DNA from 4 places in the Rhizobium sp. SYY.PMSO genome. Region 4 is predicted to be linked to each of the others. Evidence: riboswitches for the same ligand, from Rfam matches in the RefSeq annotation. Region 4 holds a riboswitch; each other region holds the start of a gene.
The links. A riboswitch is a leader RNA that binds a small molecule or an ion and turns the genes downstream of it on or off. The one in region 4 is predicted to bind cobalamin.
Positions count from the first base shown of each region.

Region 1 (4,104 bases), on a different replicon from region 4:
GCATGATAGGCGAGATCGTCGAGAAACTCTGCCACATCCTTGACAGCTTCGACGACGACATAGCTCAACCCATGACCGGCATTGACGGAGTCACGACCGACGGTGACGCCAAAGCCGCCGGGGACGCGCTGGAACCAGGTGGAGCGCCACTTCTTGAAGCCGGCTGCATCGCGCTCATACTCTTCCAGATATGCTTTCTGTTCGGCTACTCTTGCACGAAAGGTATCGACGACATTCCGTGCACCAGCCTTCGGCTTATCGGCCTTCTTCGAAGACCACTTATCAAGAAAGTTTGCCATTTGTCTTTTCTCTTCAGGTTAGCGTTCCTTGCCAGGCCGCCGTTGCTCAGGAAGCGATGACGGAGCTCCTCCATAGGGATGCCCGTATAAATGTAAAGGATAGATGTATAATGGCAACACCATCCGTTATTATCTGTAATAATTCGTCTTCCCGGCCGTACCGTAGCCGCTCCGGGATGCCATGGGAATGTAAATTTGTGGTTCAAATCATGAGGAAGGGCAGCGCCGTCTGCTGAACCGAGAAACCTTATTTCCGATCAGGATCTCGAATGTCGACGGACAACTGCCTCCACGGATATCTGCTTGCGATCAGCGACGGCACTGCCGGAATCTGCATGATCGGTGCTACTGATCTGACTTCGGCATCTGCATTTGCCGCCTCTTTGTTGTCCGGCAAACTCATCGCTGTTTGCCCAAACGATACCGGGAGCGAAGATATGTAATTCCGCTCCCGGTCTATGCTCACCTCAACGTCGATCTGCGATCGCGTGAGGTTCGTTTCTCCCTATGCTGCCTTCAACAGATCGCCATGCGGGTCGAGAACGAACTTCGTTGCCGCACCTTGATCGAAGCTTTCATAGCCTTGCGCCGCATCTTCGAGTGAAATGATCCTGGCGTTGACGATGTCAGCGATCGGTAGCCTGTCATGCAGGATAGCCTGCATCAGTTGCCGGTTGTACTTCAAAACCGGTGTCTGCCCGGTATGGAAGGATTGCGCCTTCGCCCAGCCGAGACCGAAGCGCAGAGACAGGCTGCCATGCTGGGCCGCGGCATCCGCTGCGCCCGGATCTTCCGTCACGTACAATCCGGGTATGCCGATCGACCCTGCTGCGCGGGTGATCTCCATCATCTGATTAAGCACGATTGCCGGCTGCTCGCCGCCGGAATGACCGCGCGCCTCGAAACCCACGGCATCGATTGCGCTGTCCACCTCGTTGGTGCCGACAACCTGCGCAATCATGTCGCCGAGACGATCGCTCTTGGAAAGATCGATAGGTTCGAAACCGACTTTGGCTGCATGCGCGAGGCGGTCCTTGTTGAAGTCGCCGATCATGACGACGGCAGCGCCCAGGATGCGGGCGGAGGCGGCAGCCGCCAGGCCGACCGGGCCGGCACCTGCGACATAGACGGTGGACCCCACGCCGACTCCCGCGCGGACCGCACCGTGAAAGCCGGTCGGCAGAATATCCGACAGCATGGTGAGATCGCGGATCTTGGCCATGGCCTTGTCGCGGTCGGGAAACTTCAGCAGGTTGAAATCCGCGTAGGGCACCGTGACGTAGCGCGCCTGACCGCCGATCCATCCGCCCATGTCGACATAGCCATAGGCGCCGCCGGCCCGCGACGGATTCACCGTAAGGCAGACGCCCGTGTCCTGCGATTTGCAGCAGCGGCAGCGACCGCAGGCGACGTTGAACGGAACCGAGACGATATCGCCGACATCGAGCATCTCGACGTCGATGCCCTTTTCGATGACCTGTCCGGTTATCTCATGCCCGAGCACGAGACCCGGCATGGCGGTCGTGCGGCCGCGCACCATATGCTGGTCGGAGCCGCAGATATTCGTGGAAATCACTTTCAGGATTACGCCATGCTCGATGCGGCGGCCATCCGGCGCCTCCAGTTTCGGATCGTCGATATCGCGAACCTCGACCTTGCCGGGTCGCATATAGACGACGCCTCTGTTCCCTGTCATGCCATCTCCTCCTTGATAGTACGCTTGATCATCGTCGCCCGGAATCCCGGGCATCTTCGGATCGGCCCGCTCCTCAACGGGCTGAACAGCAGCGAAATCAGTCCCGCGCCCGCAACTTCGGCGGCGGCCGGGCCGGCGCATGCATGACTGTTACGAAAGCTGCGAGATTGGAACCGGACCGCTTCAAGATGCCCGCATTCGCCTCCCGATCACCCGCCGTGATCAATCAAGCCTGCCGTCAAGGCTGGTTTCCGGGCTTCGGACCTGTCCGTTCGGACGCTCCCGACCACCTTCCCGGCAATTTTGCCAGTGGCATCGGTCGACAGCATTCGGTCCGCTACCGTTGCGGGGGCAGCACCGGCCTGCGACCGGTTTCCCAATTATCCCTCGGCACGATTTGCCAATGGCACCTTGAACACGGTCAGAAGATCATGCCCGGCGCCATGGCGCGCACAGGAAAACGACATCGGCGCCCTACAGGACGACATCGGACGTTTTGTCGATATTACCATAAGAATACCGTCGCACCGCGAACGGCAGGACGAGCCTGCCGTCGAGGCGCGTCACTCGGCCGTAGCGCCCTTGTCCCCATCGAGCCAGACGGCCACGCCGACAGGCGCAAGCTCACGGTTGCCGATGAGAAATTTGGCATCCCGCGCCGCGGGTACGGCCGCCACCGCGCTTCCATAGTTGAATGCGAAGTGCAGCCTTCCGCGCCGCGCAAGGCGAAGATCGCCGAGATCAGGCAGGCCGTTCACGCCAGCCCAGGCAAACGTGTCGCCCATCAGCTTCAGCAGGAATTCGTCGCGCGGCAGCGTGGCACAATAGCGCGCGACATCGTTGCCGATGACGGCGGGCGAACCCGGCCGATAGTCTCCCTGGAACGTCGCCAGCACCGTTTCCGTGGTCCGGACCGTTTCCCGCCATGTGGAGGTCTCGTGGCTCGAATTGCCATAGAGAACAGTCTCGGACTGGAACGGCGGCAAGGACTCGACGCGCGTGACGCGGAAATCCAGGAGGTCGCCAAGCACGCCCGGCGGCAGATCGGCGGGAATGTGCATATCGCGGGTCTTGCTGCCGCTGCGAGGCCCGAACAGCGCCTTGGCGCCGGAAGCCTTGAGGCGCGCAATGAAATCCGGTTCCGGGATGACGAGATCCGGCGCCAGTATCAGCTTGTATCCTTCCAGATCGGAATGCTGGCCGATGACATCGATATCCACGCCGAGACGCGAGACGGCGGAATACCAGTCGAGCGCGATGGCGGAGGCGGCATAGTCGCGGCCCTGCGGCAACGCGCGGGTGGCAAAGCGCGATTCGTAATCGAGCAGCAACGCAACGTCAGCCCTGCCGCGCGCCTCGCCCTTCGGCAACAGCTTCATCTCGGCAATGACCTGCGCGACTTCCCGGTAGCCCTGATCCTCGTCGCTGTTCGGCAGGAGAAGACCGGCGTGGAATTGCTCCTGCGCGAACGGCGCCTGCCGCCAGCGGAAATAGGACACCATGTCGATGCCGTGGGCATAGGCGAGCCACGTCCACAAGCGCACCATGCCATCGGCCGGAGACTGGTTGTGCGAGGCCCAGTTCACCGGCCCCGGCTGCTGCTCCATGACCCAGGCGCGGCCGCGGCCGACTGCCCGGTAGAGATCGTGATTGAAGGCCGTTTGATCGGGATCGCCGACGCGTAGATAGCGCCGCTTCTCCTCGGCGCTCAGCCGCCCGTTCATGAGCCCGCCCATGGGATAAACGTCCCACGAGGCGATATCGATGTCTTCGCCGACCTTGTAGTGATCGAAATCGGTGTTCTGCGACATGAAATTATGCGTGACCGGCCGACCCGGTGAGTGGCGGCGGATGATGTCGACCTGCGCCTTGTTGAAGCTCTTCACCTGATCCGACGAGAAGCGGAAATAGTCGACAAGATGGGTCGGGCTCGGCTCCTCCACGAGATTGTTGGGCAGATCCACCTCGTCGAAGCCGTTGTAATGCATGCTCCAGAATGTGGTGCCCCAGGCGCGGTTCAGCTCCTCGATCGTGTCGTATCGCGCGGCCAGCCATTCGCGGAAAGCGTGGAGAGCGGCTCGCGAGTAGCTGTGAATCGTGTCGTGATCG
Region 1 is NZ_CP177350.1:703,697-707,800, reverse strand. Features, by position in the region: gene ACJJVH_RS21675 (hypothetical protein) at 1-299, opposite strand, end outside; gene ACJJVH_RS21670 (hypothetical protein) at 569-742, shown strand; gene fdhA (formaldehyde dehydrogenase, glutathione-independent) at 805-1,995, opposite strand; cobalamin riboswitch at 2,220-2,424, opposite strand; gene ACJJVH_RS21660 (beta-galactosidase) at 2,559-4,104, opposite strand, start outside.
Region 1: another riboswitch for cobalamin. It lies ahead of fdhA (formaldehyde dehydrogenase, glutathione-independent); the one in region 4 lies ahead of ACJJVH_RS02090 (aromatic ring-hydroxylating oxygenase subunit alpha).

Region 2 (4,104 bases), on a different replicon from region 4:
TGCTTCGGACATATGGAGAGCGGCCGTCAGCTGCGGGCTTTCGAGCTCGGCGATCACTGCGCCGCGCTCGACATTATCGCCGACATCGGCGTTCAATTTCGCAACGCGGCCTGAAACGCGCGGGCTGATGTCGACTCGATTGGCGGAGACTTCGCCCTGGACGATGAGCGGCGGTGGTCTTGTGGCAAACCACAGAAGGACGCCGAGACCAGCCAGGATCAAGATGCCGATCAAAACACGAGCTGCTCGCCACATTCCGTCGTCTCCGCAATCCGTTGTCGAGGCGCATGCCTGGCGACAGCCGTTGTCCGCTATCTTCCGGGGACCGGCGGCGGCTATGCGGATGATGGAACGAGGGGGACGGTTGCCCTCTTCATATCCTCCGGACGATACCGCTCGACCATATCTCCGATGGTCATTGCCGACGGACTGTAGCAGAGGAAAATAATAAAAGCACTTGCCCCGGTTGCAGCTGGAGAATTCCGCGTGGATTGAAACGAGGCCGCTGGGAGGACGGTGTGTGTTCTCCATGCATCGGTCTCCGCCAGATGGATGCCGGATTAACTGTTTGCTCTTGACCCCGGTGTATATGGTTCCAGATAGCGCTGATTGCCTGTTCCCTTACTTGAACGGGCAGCAAGCTTTCGCTTCCTGCTCCACACGTAGTATCGTTCCTTCATGCGGCATCATATTCTCCCGGAAAGTTTGCAAGCACCATGGAATGTCAGTCCGCGTCGACGCGTCGACGGAATTCCGCTTCAACGCCCGGCCATGGAGATAACCGACATTGCAGGTGCCCCGCCGCGGACCGCCCCGGCGCCTTCCCCGCATGAGGGATTTACTGGATCATTTCATGGAGATTGCCCGGGATCTCCTGCCGGCGGCGTTCATGCGGATGCCGGCCCTCTCGTGAAGATCGGGAACGGCGATGGAAATTGATGCGCATCTGGTCTCGCTGATCCGCGTCCTGGGGCAGGTGGCCATCATCGTCTACGCCTATTCCTGGGTCATCCGGATCGTCGACCGCGGCCCTTTGAAATCTGTCGCCGTCGGGCTGCTGTTCGGGTTGATCGGCATGTTGTCGATGGCCGACCCGATCCAGTGGATGCCCGGCGTCATCCAGGACGGGCGCTCGATCCTGCTCGTTCTTGCGCCTATTTACGGTGGTCTTCTGGGAACCGTGGTCGCCGCGGCGATGATGGGCCTGTTTCGTTTCATGGTCGGCGGCGTGGGCGCCATCGGCGGTGTCGTCGGCATCTTTATCGTTGCGTTCGCGGGTTATATGCTCAGCCTCCTGCCGCGAAAATGGATCGGTACGGGGTGGAAGCGGTCGGCGTTGCTCGGCCTGGGCACCTGCACATCGCTCGTCGTTCTCGCCTTTCTGCCATGGGCGGTGGTGCGCGAGCTTCTTCTCTCGGCAACGTTGCCGACCGTGGTCGTCAATATACTCGGCGTCTTTCTTCTTTCGGATCTGCTGGGCCGGGAGCAATATCGCATCGGCATCCAGCGCGCGCTCGAGAATGAAGCGAGCCTCGACCCGCTGACAAGGCTTCCCAACCGCCGGGTCCTGCAGCGGGAAGGGGATCGCTGCTGCAAGGAAGCGGGCATCCGGCGCATCCCTTTTTCGATCATCATGCTCGATATCGATCACTTCAAGAAGATCAACGACAGCTGGGGCCATTCCTTCGGCGATACCGTGCTGGCGCGGGTGGCGGATGTCATCCGGCGGACCGTGCGCAAGACCGATATCGCCGCCCGCTATGGCGGGGAAGAAATCGTCGTTCTGCTGCCGAACACCGATCTGCGGGCAGCCGCGACGGTTGCCGAGAAAATCCGCAGGGACATCGAAGCGACCGTTTTGATGTTCGGGCAGGAGGCCATCCGCGTCACCGTCAGCATCGGGACCGCCTGCTCGCTGGAGCCGACAACCGATTTCAAGCATGTGCTTGAGACAGCCGACAAGGCTCTCTATCGGGCAAAGGCGGCCGGACGAAACCGGGTGGAGCTGGCGGACGCCGCATAGGCAGAACGTCGCTTTTCGTGACCGGCAACGGGCATTCCCGCTTTTTGCTCTCCATGCGTTCTTGACGTCGAGGGGGTCGGCGGAATAACTGAACCCGACGGTTCCCCGAGGAAGGCTTCGAGGGGATTAATAGGGAACACGGTGAGGACGACCCAGGAAGGGCCGAAACCGTGGCTGCCCCCGCAACTGTAAGCGGATTGCCGATCATCCAGGAGTGGCCACTTGCCGGCCGTCTCCGAGGGCCTTGAGCCATGCCACTGCAAGCGTGCTTGCGGGAAGGCAGATGATCGTCAGATATCCGCGAGCCAGGAGACCTGCCGTCGATCACAATCCAATCAGCCGGGCGGGGATGCCCGGAAGGGACAGAGAATGATTGACCTGAGCCTTCGACCTTATCCGACGTTTATCGGCCTTGATTGGGATCTTCGCAACCGGCGGCGGTTTTTCTCGGCGCGGTCGCGCTGACGCTGCTCCGTATTCCTATCCTATCGAGATCTCCCATGCGCCATTTTTTGACGATCGCTACATTTGCACTCGGCTTGACCGGGTTTGCCGCGTCCGGCTTCGCCGCAACGCAATATCCCCTCACCATCAACAATTGCGGCCAGAAGATCACCTTCGAGAAGGCGCCGGCCAAGATCGTTTCGATCGGGCAGGGCATGACCGAAATCCTGCTGTCGCTCGGCCTTGCCGACAAGATTGCGGGAACGGCCGTCTGGGTCGGCCCGGTCCTGCCGCAATACGCCGAAGCCAACAGCAAGATCCCGCGCCTTGCCGACAACGATCCGAGCTTTGAGTCCGTCGTCGGCAAGGAGCCGGATCTGGTCGCCGCCGAATTCGAATGGCACGTCGGCCCGCAGGGCGCCGTCGGCAAGCGTGAGCAATTTTCCGCGCTTGGCATCAACACCTATATCGCGCCGACGGATTGCGTCGCCAAGGTCAATACGGATGGCGGCGACGGCGTGCGCAAGGAGCTGTTCACGATGGATCTGGTCTACCAGGAGATCGATGAGCTCGCGCAGATCTTCGACGTCAAGGATCGCGGCGATGCGCTGATCGCCGACCTGAAGACGCGAGAAGCGAATGCGGTCGCCTCGATCGCCGGCGCGAGATCCAAGGATCTGCCGATCGTGTTCTGGTTTTCCAGCAAGGAGGTCAACGGCGATGCCTATATTGCCGGCAAGAACAGCGCGCCGGCCTATATCCTGAAGACGCTCGGCGCCAGGAATGTCGTGACGACCGAGGAGGAATGGCCGCTGGTCGGCTGGGAAACGATCGCACAGGCCAATCCGGCCGTCATCGTCATCGCGACGATGGATCGCCGCCGCTATGCGGCCGACGATCCGAAGGTGAAGCTCGACTTCCTTGAGAAGGACCCGGTCACGAGCGAGCTCGATGCCGTCAAGAACAAGCATTTCGTCATGATGGATGCGCAATCGATGAACCCGACCATCCGGACCATCGACGGCATCGAAATATTGGCCAAGGGCATCAAGTCCTTCGGCATGGCGCAGTAAATTGCGCCTGTTTTCAAGATGGCGGTCATGGTGGGCACTTCCGGTGCTTATCATGGCTGCGCTCGTGCTTCTGGCCTTCATGATCAGTCTCGCCGTGTCCATCGGCGAGATTTCGATCCCGTTGTCGACGACGGCCAAGGCCGTGTCGAACCGGCTGTTCGGGACGCAGTTCGAGCTTAGCCGGATCCATCAGGGCATCGTCTGGGATTATCGCCTCAGCCGTGCGCTGGTCGCCGCAAGCGCCGGCGCGTCGCTGGCGTTGAGCGGGGCGGTGTTGCAGGCGCTGCTTCGCAATCCGCTTGCCGAGCCCTATGTGCTCGGCATTTCCGCCGGCGCGTCCACGGGGGCGGTCTGCATCATGATCCTCGGCCTCGGTTACGGGATCGTGGGTCTTTCCACCGGCGCCTTTCTCGGCGCGGTCGCGGCTTTTCTGTTTGTCGGCCTGCTCGCGGCAGGCGTCGGCGGCACGAGCGAGCGTATCATTCTATGCGGTGTCGCCGGTTCGCAGCTTTTCAATGCGCTTACCTCCTATATCGTCACCACCTCGGCCAATGCCGAGCAGGC
Region 2 is NZ_CP177350.1:555,388-559,491, forward strand. Features, by position in the region: gene ACJJVH_RS20970 (HlyD family secretion protein) at 1-255, opposite strand, end outside; gene ACJJVH_RS20975 (diguanylate cyclase) at 929-2,023, shown strand; cobalamin riboswitch at 2,105-2,360, shown strand; gene ACJJVH_RS20980 (ABC transporter substrate-binding protein) at 2,524-3,540, shown strand; gene ACJJVH_RS20985 (FecCD family ABC transporter permease) at 3,593-4,104, shown strand, end outside.
Region 2: another riboswitch for cobalamin. It lies ahead of ACJJVH_RS20980 (ABC transporter substrate-binding protein); the one in region 4 lies ahead of ACJJVH_RS02090 (aromatic ring-hydroxylating oxygenase subunit alpha).

Region 3 (4,104 bases), 1.2 Mb from region 4:
CGAGATACGGGGCGCAATAGGCGAAGATCTTGCCGAGCAGCGCGCCCATGAACAACGACGCGAAGAACAGGCCGCCCCTGAAGCCGGAGCCGATCGATACCGCGGAGGCCAGCGATTTCAGAATGAAGAGGCCGACCAGCGCCCCCAGCGTTGCATTTGTCGACAGGTTGAGATGCAGCGCGCCGTGACCCGCGGACAGAACCTGCGGCGAAATCAGCGCCAGCATCCCGACGACGAGGCCGCCCAGCGCGGGACGGAAGGCCGGTGCGATCGAACTCTTGCGTGCGAGCTCTTCGACCCAGGCGACGCCCTGCATGATCAGGATGCCGATGCCGGCACAGAAGGCGCCGAGCAGGACGGCCGGAAGATAGTCCGCCGGAACGATCGCGCCGAAATGATCGATGTCGATGGCGAAATCGTCGCCGGCGAGCAACCTTGCGATCATCGTCGATATCAGTGCCGAAACGACGACCGGCGTCAGGGTCAGGATGGAATAGCTGCCGATAATGAGCTCGAAGGCATAGAAGGCGCCGGTGAGCGGTGCGTTGAATGCGGCGGCAATGGCGCCGGCTGCGCCGCAGCCGACGAGCATGCGCAGGTCCGCCCGGCGCATCTGCATCTTGTAGCCGAACTTCGAGGCGATGCCGGCGGCAAGCTGCGTATAGCCTGCCTCGAGCCCGACCGAGGCGCCGAATCCGTTCGAAATCAGGTTTTGCACGGCGACCAGCATGCTGTCGGTGAGCGACATGCGGCCGCCATGCAGCGCGTTGGCTTCGATCGGGTCGACCATCGGCTTCTTGCGCGTGCGCGACAATATATAGAGCAGGATGCCGAGGATGATGCCGCCCGCTATGGGCGCTATCAGCAGCACGGATTTGTCGGGAATCGCCACCGCCGCCGAGCTCAGGCGTTCGTAGTCAGTGATGCCGTAGATGATGCTGTGGAGCTTGCGCGAGATGAAGCTCATCGTGGTCACGGCGCAACCGGAGGCTACCCCCACCAGCGCGCCGGCGAAAACAAGTCCCAATTCGCCACGGCGCAGCAATGCTCTGAACCGACCGAGGTCGAATAGGGCCGAGAAGACGCCGAGGCGGCGCGGTTGGAATTTCTGCAACATGGGAAACGGACGATACGTTTTTACTCGAATGTGAGGACTTATCCTCTATAAACTCCTAACATCAAAGAAATACGGCAAAAAAGCCGCCGATTTTGCAGGAATATTTTGCCTGTTTCGCAATCAGGACGATGGGCGTCGCATCCATGCCCTTGATTGACTTGAAGGAAGTGAAAGCCTAATCATTGCCGGCATAACGAATGGTTCCCGAGCGGCGATCTGCCGCATGGGATGAAAAGGGAATGTGAAGGGACGGACCCAATCCGGGCGTTCTCATCACAGCCGACCCCGCGACTGTAGAGCGGTCAGGGTCTTTCGTTCGGTTTGAATGGCATTCCGCCGGTGGTTCGCATGGGGCGAACGGGCGGGACGGCGTCAAGCCGGAAAAGCCACTGGCGGGGCATCATGATCAGCCGGGGCAGGACGCCTCTCATTCTACGAATCGTCCGCCTTTTCATGATGCATTGCCGGGAAGGCGAGGAAGATCCGCTGGCGCACGTCGGGGGCGACCGGTTTCGGTTCGCCCCCGTCGCGGCGCTTTATCCGCGAGCCAGGAGACCTGCCACGCGTGCCGGGCGCAGAGCCTGTTCCAGGAACGTGAGTTCCGCTGCCAGCACGGAGGTTGTCATGGCACAAGACGAGTTTTCGGCGGGGAGGCGCCTGTTTTTCGGTTTCAGCTCCGCGCTGCCGGCCTGCGCAGTTGCGCGGGAGCGGGAATAGCGCATGTCCTCTTTGACTTCCCGGGCTGTTTTCGTCCTCGGCGGGGCGCGTTCCGGCAAATCCGGATTCGCCGAATCCCTCATTTCGGATAGCGGTCTCGAACGCCATTATGTGGCGACCGGGCAGGCGTGGGACGATGAGATGCGCGAGCGCATCGCGCAGCACCGCGCCGACCGCGGCGAACTATGGCAGACGCATGAGGAGCCGCTGGATATCGTGTCGCGACTGACCGCGATCGATGCCGAAGGGCGCGCCGTGCTGGTGGACTGCCTGACGCTCTGGGTGACCAATCTGATGATGGCGGAACGGAATATGGCGGCGGAGTTTGCCGCCTTGACCGCCTTTCTGCCGACGGCGCGATCGCGGCTCGTTCTCGTATCCAACGAAGTCGGCCTCGGAATCGTGCCGGAAAATCGCATGGCGCGCGAGTTTCGCGATCATGCCGGCCGCCTGCACCAGATGGTCGCGGCGGCGAGTGCCGAAGTTTATTTTATCGCAGCGGGCTTGCCGCTGAAAATGAAGGGTTGATCCACATGAACCAGGAAAAGATTCCCGCCACCGTCATTACCGGCTTCCTGGGAGCCGGCAAGACGACGATGATCCGCAACCTCCTGCAGAATGCCGGCGGCAAGAAGATCGCGCTGATCATTAACGAGTTCGGCGATCTCGGCGTCGATGGCGACGTGCTCAAAGGCTGCGGCGCGGAGAACTGCACCGAGGACGATATCATCGAGCTGACCAACGGCTGCATCTGCTGCACCGTCGCCGACGATTTCATTCCGACCATGACGAAGCTTCTGGAGCGCGATGCCCGTCCGGATCATATCGTCATCGAAACGTCGGGCCTTGCGCTGCCGCAGCCGCTGGTCGCCGCCTTCAACTGGCCCGATATCCGCACGCACGTTACCGTCGATGGCGTCATCACCGTGGTCGACAGCGCGGCCGTTGCCGCCGGCCGCTTTGCCGACGATCACGACGCCGTGGAGGCTCGCCGCGTCGAGGACGATTCGCTCGACCATGAAAGCCCGATCGAGGAACTGTTCGAGGATCAGCTGACCTGCGCCGATCTGATCGTGCTCAACAAGACCGACCTGATCGATGTCGACGGTCTCGGCCGCGTCCGCGCCGAGGTCGCCTCACGTACCGCCCGCAAGCCGACGATCATCGAAGCGAAGAACGGCGATGTTCCTGCCGCCGTCCTGCTTGGCCTCGGCATCGGCACGGAAGGCGATATCGTCAATCGCAAGTCGCATCACGAGCTCGAGCATGAAGACGGCACGCCGCACGATCACGACGAATTCGACAGCTTCGTCGTCGAGCTCGGCCCGGTTGCCGACCCGGCAGCCTTCGTCGAGGCGCTGAAGGGCGTGATCGCGGAACACGATGTCCTGCGCCTCAAGGGCTTTGTCGACGTGCCCGGCAAGCCAATGCGCCTACAGGTGCAGGCCGTCGGCAGCCGCATCGACACCTATTTCGATCGTGCCTGGACGCCGGGCGAAGCACGGGCGACCCGGCTCGTGGTGATCGGCCTGCATGAGATGGACGAGACGATCGTGCGCAAGGCAATCGAGGCGCTGGTCTGATCGATGCTGAGCCTTTGCCGTGCGATACCCCCCTCTGTCGCTTTCGCGTCATCTCCCCCACAGGGGGGGAGATTGGGAGCTCGTGGCTTCATCGTCCTCAAACAACTCACCTCTGAAGTTTCAGGAGGTTTGGGGAATGGAGCGTGTAAGGCATTGCTTGGAATGATCTCCTCCCCTGCGGGGGAGATGTCACGACGTGACAGAGGGGGGTATGCAGCTGCGTACTCTGAGGTCCAATGCACCTCCTTCTAGCTCAAAAAGGAACGATCAGCGACGGCGAGGAGGCAATCGACCTTGGCCAGTCGCCCGGCGATATCCTCTTTCTGTCTGCCGCCGATACCGAGCTTGCGGCTGTTGCCGCAGCGCACGGCGAAGGCGGCCGTTCCCTTCGGCTTGCGAGCCTGATGAGCCTAAAGCATCCGATGTCCGTCGATACCTATATCGACAGGACGGCCCGGCATGCGAAGCTCATCATCGTGCGGGCGCTCGGAGGAGCGAGCTATTTTCACTATGCACTGGAGGCGCTGCATGCCTGTGCGGCGCGTCAGGGGGCCTTGATTGCGGTGTTGCCGGGCGACTCGAAGCCCGATCCCGGATTGACCCCGTTTTCCAATGTCGTTCTCGACGATCTCAATGCGCTGTGGTCCTATCTGATCGAAGGCGGCGAGGCGAATTCCAGTGCATTCC
Region 3 is NZ_CP177349.1:1,631,747-1,635,850, reverse strand. Features, by position in the region: gene ACJJVH_RS07920 (chloride channel protein) at 1-1,117, opposite strand, end outside; cobalamin riboswitch at 1,299-1,696, shown strand; gene cobU (bifunctional adenosylcobinamide kinase/adenosylcobinamide-phosphate guanylyltransferase) at 1,838-2,362, shown strand; gene cobW (cobalamin biosynthesis protein CobW) at 2,368-3,417, shown strand; gene cobN (cobaltochelatase subunit CobN) at 3,654-4,104, shown strand, end outside.
Region 3: another riboswitch for cobalamin. It lies ahead of cobU (bifunctional adenosylcobinamide kinase/adenosylcobinamide-phosphate guanylyltransferase); the one in region 4 lies ahead of ACJJVH_RS02090 (aromatic ring-hydroxylating oxygenase subunit alpha).

Region 4 (4,104 bases):
GTTCTTATGCCCTTCGAGTTTTCGGATCAATCGTCAAAGCTGGCGAATGATGTCGCGAAGCTGCTCGTTGCGGGCGCCGAGCAAAAGAACGTTGCGGATGGCGATCTGCGGATCGTGGGTGTGGAACAGCACGCCGTTGCCGCGAATGTCGCGATTGATCGTCAGCTTCTTGTCTTCCGCCGCCTTGTCCGGATGGACGGCGACGGCGAAATACATCCGCGAATATTTCAGGCTGATGTCCTCGAAGAAGTTTTCTTCCTGGCCGATGCGGGCGAAGAAGTTGGCGATATAGAAGGCCCAGTTCACTTCCTGATATTGCGCGAACTGCGTGCGCGCGGCAGTGACGTGACAATAGCCGAGATGCGGCGTGTCCTTCAGCGTGTGATGAAAGATGAGCTTGGGAAAGCGAATGGATTTGTGGAAGCTGTTGAGCCGGTCATGGGTCTTTTCTCCAGCGCCCCTGAGCTTCAGCGCCGTGCGCTCGGCCACCTGTTCATGGCTGAGGTATTCCCGTTCTTCCGCCAGCCAATGCGCCCTGTTGCGGTTGATGCGGCCCGTGCGCAGGAATTCGCTGTGCCCCGTCGTCGGTGCCGCCGGCGCCGGTTCGGGGTCGGCGGGCTTCCCAGCGTCGAAATATCTGAGTTTGGCCATGCCGGATCTCGCTATAAAACTCTCTGGGCGAGAGGATAGATCACAGAGCTTGAGCCGGGCTTAACCGCGCCGGCCCGTCGGCCCCTCGAGGAGATGGAAGAACATGCCGGGAATTACCGATCTCACGCAGCTGCTTTCGAGCATGAAGCCTCATCTTGCCGAGGGTGAGTTCGCCTATTGCACCGTGCCGGCTTCGGCGTTGGGCGGCTACCTGTTTCTGGAGCCGATCGGGCTTTTCCGCGAGAAGGAGGGCGTGACGCTGATCCTTCCGGTGGAGATGGCGCGGCAGGCGGGGCTTCCGGCCGCTCCCGCGATGCGAATGATCACGCTCCAAGTCCACTCATCGCTGGAGGCGGTCGGCCTGACGGCGGCCTTCGCCGCGGCCCTGGGAAACGAGGGCATCAGCGCCAATGTCGTTGCCGCTTATTATCACGATCATATCTTCGTGCCGGCAGGCGATGCGGACCGCGCGATGGCCGCTCTGCTGGCGCTTTCCGCCGCCCAGCCACGCTCCTGAGCGCCGGCTGTCGAAAGGTACTGTCGCAATCAGAATAAAGCGTCATCGATGCGGTGCGGATAACGCATGCGTGCCTCTTCCCGCACAGGCGCATAAGAGGCTGAATTATCTTTCTATATTGGCGTTGTTCGCAACCGTCCGGTGCCCCCGTTTCGCCTGTCGCCAATTTCGAAGCCGATGTCGCATTGCAGCGCAGCCGCCGGCCGGGCGGAGAGCTATGATGCGATCAATCTCAAGGTGTCGTCCGTAGGGAGACGAAGAATTGGGAAGCCGGTCAAAACCCGGCGCTGCCCCCGCAACGGTGGTGGAGTGAGGCATGGCGAATAAAGCCACTGGGTCTGGACCGGCCTGGGAAGGTGCCATGTGGTCTTGGTGACAAGGCCGCTCCAGAGCCCGGAAACCAGCCTTGGGCACATATGATTGACTGACCGCGGCGGGCGGTCGGGACATTGCTTTCGGCCGTCTTCACGCGGTCACGCATGTCCTCCGCTCGCCTTCCGGTACTGCGCGAGGATAGGCGAATGGATATCAACAGCAATGTTCTGCGGCAATTGAAGAACCGCAGGCCGGGTTTCAGCCTGGAGCAACCCTTCTACACCGACCCGGACTACTTCAAGCTCGACATGGAGACGATCTACTATCGCGACTGGCTGTTCATCGGCCATGATTGCGAAGTGCCGCGCGCAGGCAATTATTTCACCGTCCAGATCGGCGATTATCCCGTTGTCATCGTTCGCGGCCGCGACCAGGTCATCCGCGCCTTCCACAATAGCTGTCGCCATCGCGGCTCGCGCGTCTGCACGACCGAGCGCGGCTCCTCGGCAAAGCTCGTCTGCCCCTATCACCAGTGGACCTACGAACTCGACGGCTCGCTGCTGTTCGCCCGCCAGATGGCCGAGGATTTCGACAAGAGCCAGTATTCGTTGAAGCCGGTCCATTGCGAAAGCGTCGCCGGCTATATCTTCATCTGCCTTGCAAAGAACGCACCGGATTTCGCCCCGGTCCGCGCCTCGATCGAGCCCTACATGGCGCCGCATCGCATCAGCGAAGCCAAGGTTGCCTTCCAGAGCACCATCATCGAGAAGGGCAACTGGAAGCTCGTCTGGGAAAACAACCGCGAATGCTATCATTGCGCGGCCAATCACCCCGAGCTTTGCCGCACCTTCCCGGAAGCGCCGACCGTGACCGGCGTGCAGGGTGCGATGAACGATCCGGTCATCGCCGAGCACTGGCAGCGCTGCGAAGCCGCCGGCCTGCCGAGCGAATTCAGGATCTCGCCCGATGGGCAGTTCCGCACCGCGCGCATGCCGCTGATCGAAGGGGCCGAGAGCTACACCATGTCCGGCCGGAACGCCGTCAGGCGGCCGCTCTCGTCCGACGTGACGATCAACGGCATCGGCACCATGCTGTTGTTCCATTACCCGACGACATGGAACCACCTGCTCGGCGACCACGCGATTTCCTTCCGCGTCCTGCCGATCAGCGCCGAGGAAACCGCCGTCACCACGAAGTGGCTCGTCCACAAGGATGCCGTCGAAGGTGTCGACTATAATCTGGAAGAGCTGACCCACGTCTGGACCGAAACCAACGATCAGGATCGCCGTATCGTCGAGGAAAATGCCTTCGGCATCCGCTCGCCGGCCTATGAGCCCGGTCCCTATTCGGAAATCCATGAAGGCGGCGTCATGCAGTTCGTCGAATGGTACACGACGTTCATGATCAACCGGCTGCAGGGCGACCAGGCCAAGCTGTCGGCGGTTGCCTGAGCATGAACATGACCGTCTCCCTTCCACATCGCCATCTCGATCAGATGCAGCCCTGGAGCGACAGGCAGCATCTGCTCGAATGCCTCTCGGTCACACCGGAGGCGCCCGATGTCATGACCTTTACCTTCGGGTCCGACAAGGACAACTGGTTCCGCTATTTGCCGGGCCAGTTCGTGACGCTGGAACTGCCGACGGCGCCGGAGCCGGTCATGCGCACCTATACGCTGTCGTCGACGCCGTCGCGGCCCTTTTCGGTGGCCGTGACGGTGAAGGCGCAGAAGGACAGCATCGGCACGCGCTGGATGTTCGAGAACCTGAAGCCCGGCATGCGGATCAAGGCTTTCGGCCCTCTTGGCGATTTCAGCCATGTCCGTCATCCCGGCGAAAAATATCTCTTCGTCTCTGCCGGCTCCGGCATCACGCCGATGATGTCGATGACCCGCTATATGTCCGACACGGCACCGCTGTCGGATATCACCTTCATCAATTGCTCGCGCGGCCCGGCCGACATCATCTTCCGCTCCGAGCTGGAATATCTCGCCCGTTTCATGCCGAACCTCAATCTCGGCCTCATCGTCGAGGGCTGCGGCCGCACCGATCTCTGGTCGGGGCTGAAGGGCCGTATCGACAAGGCCAAGATCGGCCTGCTGGCCCCCGATTTCATGGATCGCACGATTTTCTGCTGCGGCCCCGAGGTCTTCATGGACGCCGTCCGCTCCATGCTGGAAGCCCATGGCTTCGACATGAAACGCTACCATCAGGAGAGCTTCCAGCCGGCCAATGCCGCCACGCCGCTCGCGGAAGTGACGGACGACGCCTCGACGGAAGCCGCGACGATGATCCGCTTCACCATGGCCGGCAAGGATGTCGTCTGCGCGGCGGGGCAGACCGTGCTCCAGGCGGCGCGGGGCGCCGGCGTGCGTATCGGCGCGGCCTGCGAATCCGGCCTCTGCGGCACCTGCCGCGTGATGAAGCTTTCGGGCGAGGTCGAGATGAGCCACAATGGCGGCATCCTCGATGACGAGATCGACGAGGGCTATATCCTCGCCTGCTGCTCGCGCCCGAAGACGGATGTCCAGATCGAGGCCTAAAGCAAGTCCGAGCTGTCGCTATCGCGTTTCCGCTTTTCTTCGAACCGCGGAAATGCCCTATCCTTCTGCCTTCACGCAA
Region 4 is NZ_CP177349.1:437,446-441,549, forward strand. Features, by position in the region: gene ACJJVH_RS02080 (DUF6656 family protein) at 34-651, opposite strand; gene ACJJVH_RS02085 (ACT domain-containing protein) at 755-1,168, shown strand; cobalamin riboswitch at 1,387-1,592, shown strand; gene ACJJVH_RS02090 (aromatic ring-hydroxylating oxygenase subunit alpha) at 1,690-2,934, shown strand; gene ACJJVH_RS02095 (2Fe-2S iron-sulfur cluster-binding protein) at 2,937-4,025, shown strand.